Regions from separate parts of the Collinsella sp. CLA-ER-H6 genome, predicted to be linked through region 1. Evidence: riboswitches for the same ligand, from Rfam matches in the RefSeq annotation. Region 1 holds a riboswitch; the other holds the start of a gene.
The links. A riboswitch is a leader RNA that binds a small molecule or an ion and turns the genes downstream of it on or off. The one in region 1 is predicted to bind thiamine pyrophosphate.

Region 1 (4,365 bases):
AGATATCTCCCTTTGCATTGGTTGCTTTACTGGGACAAAGTATGAGCGCTCATATAGCCATCGTAAAATATACGTTTATAACAGTTTGATATAGATGCTTCCTATATCAGTTGGGACTGCCATGAAGAGATTTGACCTGTACAGGACGCAGCAGTCTAGATATGCTGACGGATCGCGTCGATATAGGCTTGACCGTAGCGCGTAAGCGTCGTGTTCTTGCGCGTGATGATGCCAATCTCCATGTACTCGTCCACGTCGAGCGGAATCGAGATAATGCCGGGGCCGTTGAGCTCGTGGCTGATCACGCCCGAGCATACCGTGTAGCCGTTGAGGCCCATGGCCAGGTTGAACAACGTCGCGCGGTCGCGCACGCGGATATTCTTGCGGCGCTCAAACGTCGAGGTCAGTTCCTCGGAATAGTAAAACGAGTTATAGCTGCCCTGCTCGTAGGACAGGAACGGGTAGTCTTCCAGATCCTCGAGCGTCACGCTGGAGCGGTCCGCCAGCGGATGGTCGGCGCAGACGAAGACATGCGGCGTGGCGCAGAAGAGTCCTTCGAACACGAGCTCGTTGGCCACCAGCATGCGCTCGATGACCTCGCGGTTATGCTCGGATAAGTACAGGATGCCCAGTTCGCTTTTCATATGCGCGACATCCTCGATAATCTCGTGAGTCTGCTCCTCGCGCAGGGTGAAGTCGTAACGCGCGGCATCGAACTCGCGGATCACGTCGACAAACGCGTTGACGGCAAAGGAATAATGCTGGCAGCTCACACTAAAGTGCGGCACCTGCTCGGATGCGCCCTTGTACTTGCCCTCGAGCAGGTCGGCCTGGTCGAGTACCTGGCGCGCATAGCCCAAGAAGGTCTCGCCTTCCTCGGACACAATGACGCCCTTGTTGGTGCGCTCAAAGATGTGCACACCCATCTCGTTTTCGAGATCGCGAATCGACGCGGTAATCGAAGGCTGCGATACAAAGAGCCGGCGCGAGGCCTCGGTAATGCTGCCGCATTCGGCAACTTTGACGACATATCTGAGCTGCTGGAGCTTCATGGCTGTCTCCTTAGCTGTTCGTGAGATTCGCGTCGGCAGTACCCGGCAGGCGCATAAACGGCGGCATCTCCCCCGTCGCGGCGCAAGCGGCAATCTGATGCAAAGCCCCGGCAACCGCATCGTCTGCCGCAGCGCCGATATGCCAGCGCGCGGCAGCCGTGACAGCCTCGTTGGCATTGGCGACTGCAACGGAGTTGGGAACGGCATCGATCATGGGCAGGTCGTTATCGGAATCGCCAAATACGGCCACCTCATCGGGCGTCAGGCCCAAAGCGCGCGCTAGCTCCAGCGCAGCGCAGCCCTTGTCCCAACCAGCCGGAAGGATGTCAAACAGGCGCACTCGGTTGTTGGGAAACACGAGCGAGAGTTCCGGCACCTCGGCGGCAACGCGCTCACGTAGCTCCGCGAGCTCCTCACGCGAACGGGCACTCCAGATATTCGCCTTAAACACCGGCGAGTCATCGACGACGGGACGGCACGGGGCTTCTTCGCCTTTGAGCCATGCGTTGCCGCCCGACTCCATGGCGCGACGAACACGCTCGGGATCACTCGTCACGCAATAGGCATCGTTGCCCCAAAAGTCATCGCCCAGGCTATAGACCTTCAGATAGGTATCGTCGGTCTCTTGCTCAAGATAGTCGGCAAGACGCATGAGGGCACCGTTGTCGCTCGCACGGGAGGCAACAACCTCGCCGTCGACAAACATCACCTGGCCGTTACAGAACGCACCGGTCGAAAAACACTCGGAACGGTTTTTGAACATCCAGCCCATCGCGGACGGCTGACGACCCGAAACCGGCCCAAAGTGCAGACCCGCCGCCTGCATGGCATGAATACCCTCAATGGCGTAGTCGCTGGCGCCGTCATGCCCGGCTGGAATCAGCGTATCGTCCATATCGGTCAGCACAAGTTTAATCATAAGGCCCCCATTCGTATCGGTCCTACCTATTGTAACGACCTGCCAAAATAAACCTGTCCCTTTTTGGCAGGTGCGCTAGTATAGGGAACAACAGATTCGATGCGGGAGTGCCGGCGGTGCAAACCACAAGGCTGAGAGGGCATGGGGCCCAATCCTTTGAACCTGTCAGTTAATGCTGGCGTAGGGAGCATGCCGCCTTTACAGGGGCGCTGTCTATGCACAGCGCCCCTTTTCTATGCCAAGGAGGCATGTGCAGTGATTGATTCGGAACAGCTTAAGCAAAATGTGGTCAAGGCCGTAGAGGAGATTCGCGCCACCAATCCGATGGCCGGCTCCATCACCAACACGGTGACGATCGACTTTGTCGCCAACGCACAGCTCGCCGTGGGCGGATCGGCCGCCATGGTCTATCTGCCCGACGAGGGCGAAGCGCTCGTTGCCGGCGGCGGCGCCATCTATCTCAACATGGGCACGCTCTTCCCTATCTACGAGCAGACGATTCCCCGCGCGGCGAAGGCGGCACACGACGCCGGCAAGCCCTGGGTGCTCGATCCGGTGGGCCTGGGCATCGGTAGCCTGCGCACCCAGCTGGTAAACGAGCTCAAGCAGTACAAGCCCGCCATCGTGCGCGGCAACGCCTCCGAGATTATCGCGCTCGCCGGCCTGTGGGGTCTTGAGGGCGAGACGGCCGATCTGAGCCGCGTGCGCGGTGTCGATACCACCGACACGGTCGACGCCGCCCGTGGTGCCGCCGTGGAGCTCGCCCGCTACACCGGCGGCGCCGTAGTGGTCTCGGGCGAAGTCGACCTGATTACCGACGGCACGACCGTGGCCAAGTCCCACGGCGGCAGCCCGCTCATGTCCAAGATCACCGGCTGCGGCTGCTCGCAGGGCGGCGTGCTGGCCGTGTACGCCTGCGCCGCCGACCCGTTTACGGCAGCCGTCTGCGGCGCCGCCGTCTACAACGTGGCCGGCACGCGTGCCGCCGCTGTCGCCGACGCCCCGGCAAGCTTTAAGGTCGCCTTTATCGATGAGCTCTACCGCGCGACCGCCCAGGACATCGCCGATAACCAACTCGAGCTCGAGGAGGCATAAGCCATGTCCGAGCCCGTAACCAATGCCGGCATGAACACGCTCGTCGCCGTGGCCATCGCCCCGTGCGGCACCGGCGACGAGCTGTCCGCCGAGGTCGCTGAGGTCGTGCGCGTCATTCGCGAGAGCGGTCTTCCCAACCGCACCACCTCGATGTTCACCGAGATCGAGGGCGACTGGGACGAGGTCATGCAGGTCGTGCGCGACGCAACCTTTGTGTTGGCGAGCAAGGGTATCCGCACCGAAGTCGTGCTCAAAGCCGATATTCGACCCGGATTTACCGACACCATGACCGGCAAGCTCGAGCGCATGGAAGCGCAGATCAAAAAGCAGGAGGAAGCACGATGAGCATCCGCGACAACCTTGATATCTCGGCCTATCTGGTACTCGGCCCCGAAAACACGCTGGGGCGCCCCGTGGGCGATGTAGTGACCCAGGCGCTCGATGCCGGCTTTACCTGCATCCAGGTGCGCTCCAAGGTGGCAAGCGCCCGCGAGATCATCGCGCTGACCGGCGACGCCGCGCAGGCAATCGCACAGGCTGGCAAGACCGGTCAGGTCGCCTTGCTGATCGACGACCGCCTGGACTGCGTACTTGCCGCGCGTGAGCAGGGTATTGCTGTCGATGGCGTGCACGTGGGCCAGAGCGATATTCCCGTCGAGGTCTGCCGCAAACTTTTGGGTCCCGACGCCATCGTGGGCCTTTCGGCCCGTTGCGAGGAGATGCTCGAGTACGTCAAGACCGCCGACATGAGCCTAGTCGACTACCTGGGCATCGGCCCACTCCACGAGACTGAGACCAAGCGCGATTGCGGACGCGCAGCCGATGGCTCCATCATCACCAAGAGCTTTGAGGACCTGACCGCCCTCCACGCGGCAAGCCCCGTGCCCATCGTGGTGGGCGGCGGCGTTAAGACAGCCGACCTGCCGCAGCTTAAGGCCACCGGCGTCAACGGCTTCTTTGTGGTGAGCGCCGTCTGCAGCGCCGATGACCCCTACGCCGCGGCCAAGGAGCTTGTCGACACCTGGCAGCAGGCATAGCCATAAGCCGAGCAGCCGATTCGCAGCCTCACATCTTCAGCAATGGAAAGCGCATCCCAGTTTGGACCTCCATTCCGGGATGCGCTTTCCACATGCGACCCTTACCCCGCCAGATACGCTTCCAACGCCGGCAAAGTCGCCTCCGCATCGCGGCGACCAATCTGATAGATGCGCTCAAGTTCATCGGGCTCACGACACAGCGACGGCACCTTCACCGATTCGCTCGGACGCACCACAAAGATATCGCCGGCGGCCTCACGAC
Region 2 (4,365 bases), on a different contig from region 1:
CCATGAGAGCCTGGGTCACGCCGTGGCAGCCAAGCTCCAAGAGATGCTCGGAGAGTAGCGCGACCCCAAGCCACCGCAAAGGGGGCGGGCGCCTTTGCGGTGGCTTGGGCTGCGAATCTTAATACTGCCACATGTGGTTGACAGGGCCGGAGCCTTTGCCCATGTTTAGGCCGGCGGCCAGAGCGCCTGTCAGGTATGCCTTGCCCGCGTTGACGGCATCGGCAAGATGCATGCCCTGGGCCAGCGCGCAGGCGATGGCGGACGAGAGCGTACATCCGGTGCCGTGCGTGTTGTCGGTCTCGATGCGCTTGTGGCGGAACCACGTGGTGAGTGGATCTCCCAGATGGTTGCCCTCATCATCGAGTGGCGCGGGTTCGGCCAGTACATCGTTGGCCTCGTTGACAAGATGCCCACCCTTAACGAGGGATGCGCAACCAAAGCGGCGGGTGAGGAGCATGGCAGCATTTTGCTGCGTGCGCTCGGAGTCGACCTCGTAGTCGAGCAGGGCCATGGCCTCGGGAATATTGGGCGTGATAACCGTCGCCAGCGGGAACAGGCGGCGGGTGAGCGCCTCGGCGGCATCTTCGGCAATCAGCCGCGCGCCCGAGGTGGCCACCATGACGGGGTCGACGACGATATTTTGTGCGTCCCAGGCGCTCAAGCGGTCGGCGATAACCTCGATAATCTCGGCAGAGGAAACCATGCCGATTTTGACGGCGCTGGGTCGAATATCGTCAAAAACGGCATCGATCTGCGCCGCGACAATATCCGGGGAGATGTTCTGCACGGCGGTGACACCCAAGGTGTTCTGTGCGGTGATAGCAGTGATGGCCGTCTCGGCATACAGGCGGTGCGCCGTGATGGTCTTGATGTCGGCCTGAATGCCGGCGCCACCGCTGGAGTCGGATCCTGCGATGGATAGAACGGCAGGTACCTTACTGCGATCCATGTTCGCTCCCTTGTTCGGTCGGAATCAAATGGGTCTTTAAGCCAGCATTATAAAGATGCCCGGGCCGACTCTATGCCGAACCCGGGCGGGCGATGCAATCTTTACGCAAATGTAAGCAAATGTTCACACGTCAACAATTGACAGGCGCCAGCTCGTCGCCAGAAGCGGCCGCAGCGACAGGGCTAGTCCTCCATGCCGAGGTCGATCGTGGTGCCCTCGAAGATCTTGTTGACGGTGCGGACGGCGCACATCTTGCCACACATGGTGCAAGTGCCCTCGGTGGCGGCGGGGGACTCCTCGTAGCGCTTCTTGCCCGTAACCGGGTCGAGTGCGCACTTCCACATGGCGTCCCAGTCGAGCTTGCGGCGTGCCTGGCCCATCTTGTCGTCCATGTCGCGGGCGTGGGGCACCTTTTTGGCGATGTCGGCGGCGTGTGCGGCGATCTTGGTGGCCATGAGGCCGTCGAGCACATCCTGGGCGTTAGGCAGGCATAGGTGCTCGGCCGGTGTCACGTAGCACAGGAAGTCGGCACCGGAGCTGGCGGAGATGGCGCCGCCGATGGCAGCGGTGATGTGGTCGTAGCCCACGCCGATATCGGTCACCAGCGGCCCGAGCACATAGAACGGGGCGTTGTGGCACAGGCGCTTCTGCAGTTTCATGTTGGCGGCGATCTCGTCGAGCGCCATGTGACCCGGGCCCTCGACCATGACCTGTACGCCGGCGGCCCAAGCACGCTTGCATAGCTTGCCCAGCTCGATCATCTCGGCGGTCTCGGTGGCGTCGTTGGAGTCGTAGAGGCAGCCCGGGCGGCAGGAGTCGCCGAGCGAGATGGTCACGTCGTACTCGTGGCAAATCTCGAGCAACTCATCGTAGAACTCATAGAAGGGGTTCTCGTTGCCGGTGACCTCCATCCAGCCAAACAGCAGCGAGCCGCCGCGGCTCACGATGTTCATGAGGCGGCCGGTCTCCTTAAAGGTCTTGGTGACCGACTTGTTGATGCCGCAGTGAATGGTCATAAAGTCCACGCCGTCCTCGGCATGCGCGCGCACGACTTCGAACAGGTCGTCCTTGGTAAGCTTGACCAGCGGCTTTTCCATGTAGCCGATGGCGTCGTACATGGGGACGGTGCCTACCATGAGCGGCGTCTCGTCGATGAGCTGCTGGCGGAACTGGCGCGTCTTGCCCGAGTTGGAAAGGTCCATGATGGCGTCGGCGCCAAAGTCCTCGGCGATCTTGACCTTCTTCCATTCCTCGGCGGCATCGGCCTTGTCGCCCGAGATACCCAGGTTCACGTTGACCTTGGTGGACAGGCCCTCACCGACGCCAAAGGCGCGCATGCCCTTTTTGATGTGCACGATGTTGGCGGGAATGGCGATGCGGCCGTCGGCCACGCGCTCGCGGATGTACTCGGGGTCGCGATGCTCGCGTTCGGCGACTTCCTTCATCTGCGGCGTGATCTGCCCGGCACGGGCGAAGTCGATTTGCGTGACGAGCTTGGGCTCGGTCTGTGTGCTCATTGGCACGGCTCCCTTCGTTGGCATTACCCATATCAGGTTTGCGGGTCAGGGCGGGCGCGCCCAGTCTCAGCCTGCCGTCTTGTCCTGCAAGCTCCCCGTTTATGTAATGGGCTCAAGTATAGCTCGAATGGGTACGATTGGCCTAACGAGCGTGCCTGTGGGGAGGCGTACATGGAAGACAAGCATCTATATCGAGAGACGCAATGGGATGTATCGGCCGAGGAAAGCCGTGCGCACCATGGGTTGGTCGCGATTGGTTTTGCGGTGCTTGCCGTACTGGTGATTGCCTTTTGTATTTGGACGTTCGGCGGTCCTGGCGGCGCCACCTGGGGGTTTGAAGCCGACGAGGGCCTGCCGATTATGACCATGAAAGATTCTGGTGGCAACACGGTTGCCGCACCGGGCGACTATTGGTATCCGTGCGACGAGTTTGTGCAGCTGCAGCTGAGCGGCGGGTCTATTCCGGGCGAAGAAATCGAACGCGTGACGTTTGATGCGACGCTCAAAACGCTGACGGTGAAGCTCAAAGATCAAGGGGACGTGCCCACGACCATGGACATTGCGCTGACGGAATGGCGCTTGGAGCCCCCGGCGGGCGCTGCGGTATCCGAGGTGGAGCACGTTAAGATTACCTACCAAGATGGCTCGACGAGCGAGATTACAAAGGCCGATGGCTTGGCGGAGTAACGGGGTGTTTGGAAACGGCGGGTCTATTGTGCCTGCGCGTTCATGAAAACCAGGGTGTTTTTGTCTGAAAGCTCGGGGATGTGTCGATAGCCGATGTTGAATGCGGTAAGTTCGCTTGCATCCTCGAGCTTGTTTTCTGCCATCCACCGCGCCATGGAGCCGCGCGCCTTTTTGCTGGCGGTCGACCGTTGGATGGGCTTCCCGTTGCGGATACCCTCGCCAAAGAGGCATGTGACGGCCGTGGCGTCGCCCGCGAGGTGGGGCAGAACGGCTTTGGCATACTCTACGCTGGCGAGGTTGACGATCGTGGTGTTTGAGCCTGCCGGGGCGATAGCCCGCGCGAGCTTGTCGCTCCAAAACGCGTAGAGGTCTCGGGCATCGTCAACGGCGAGCTTCGCGCCCATCTCCAGCCGATACGGTTCGACGGCATGAAAGGGACGAACGCACCCGTAGAGGCCGGAGAGGATCCACAGATGGTCTTGCAGCCATGCGAGCTGCGCGGAATCCATCACCTCGGGTGCCATGCTCTGGTATTGAATGCCGTGATAGGACATGACGGCAGGGGAGAGGTGGCGAGCGAGTGCGGGATTGTCGAGATCGCCGCTTTTCAGGATGGGCCCGAACTCATGCAGGGTGTTGAGGCAAGGCCCCAGCAGTTTGTCACTCACGTTCCACAGCGCCTGCAGGCCGCCGCTGCCTTCATTCCGCTCGATATCTAGCAGTGCGCGGTGGAGGCGAGCCGTCTCGCGCACAAAGGGTGGGATGCCCAGGACTTCAAAAGCATCTTGGGCCGCGCGCATCTGCTTGGCGGGCGAAATGATGACCTGCAGCATGAACTCTCCTCTGCCAAAAAAGAAATTGCGGTGGAATACGGTCTGTTTTGGCCGTTTATGGGCCAGTTTAGTCCGTATTTCACCGCAACTGATGAAGGGTTGGTTAGGCGCGCTCGATGAAGGCCTTGTAGCCGCGATAGGCCTCGTAGATGTCGGCCTTGTTGGCGACCTCCCACAGGGCGTGCATGGACAGGACGGCAACACCGGAATCGATGACGTTCATGCCGTACTTGGCCATGATGTAGGCGATGGTGCCGCCGCCGCCCGCGTTGACGCGGCCGAGCTCACAGGTCTGGAAGTCCACGCCGGCCTCGTCCATGATGTCGCGGACGAGGGCCACGTACTCGGCATCAGCGTCGTTGGAACCGCCCTTGCCGCG

Region 2: linked by a shared signal. The riboswitch ahead of thiC (phosphomethylpyrimidine synthase ThiC) and the one ahead of thiM (hydroxyethylthiazole kinase) in region 1 are both predicted to bind thiamine pyrophosphate.

Annotation. Positions count from the first base shown of each region.
Region 1 covers NZ_JBBNLS010000007.1:49,170-53,534, forward strand. Annotated here, with positions in the region: gene AAAX77_RS04405 (LysR family transcriptional regulator) at 156-1,052, opposite strand; gene AAAX77_RS04410 (HAD family hydrolase) at 1,063-1,971, opposite strand; TPP riboswitch at 2,065-2,175, shown strand; gene thiM (hydroxyethylthiazole kinase) at 2,227-3,066, shown strand; gene AAAX77_RS04420 (thiamine-binding protein) at 3,070-3,411, shown strand; gene AAAX77_RS04425 (thiamine phosphate synthase) at 3,408-4,103, shown strand; gene AAAX77_RS04430 (patatin family protein) at 4,205-4,365, opposite strand, start outside.
Region 2 covers NZ_JBBNLS010000006.1:39,915-44,279, forward strand. Annotated here, with positions in the region: gene AAAX77_RS03815 (SGNH/GDSL hydrolase family protein) at 1-58, shown strand, start outside; gene thiD (bifunctional hydroxymethylpyrimidine kinase/phosphomethylpyrimidine kinase) at 119-949, opposite strand; gene thiC (phosphomethylpyrimidine synthase ThiC) at 1,132-2,466, opposite strand; TPP riboswitch at 2,459-2,574, opposite strand; gene AAAX77_RS03830 (hypothetical protein) at 2,638-3,153, shown strand; gene AAAX77_RS03835 (YaaA family protein) at 3,177-3,986, opposite strand; gene AAAX77_RS03840 (aminopeptidase) at 4,090-4,365, opposite strand, start outside.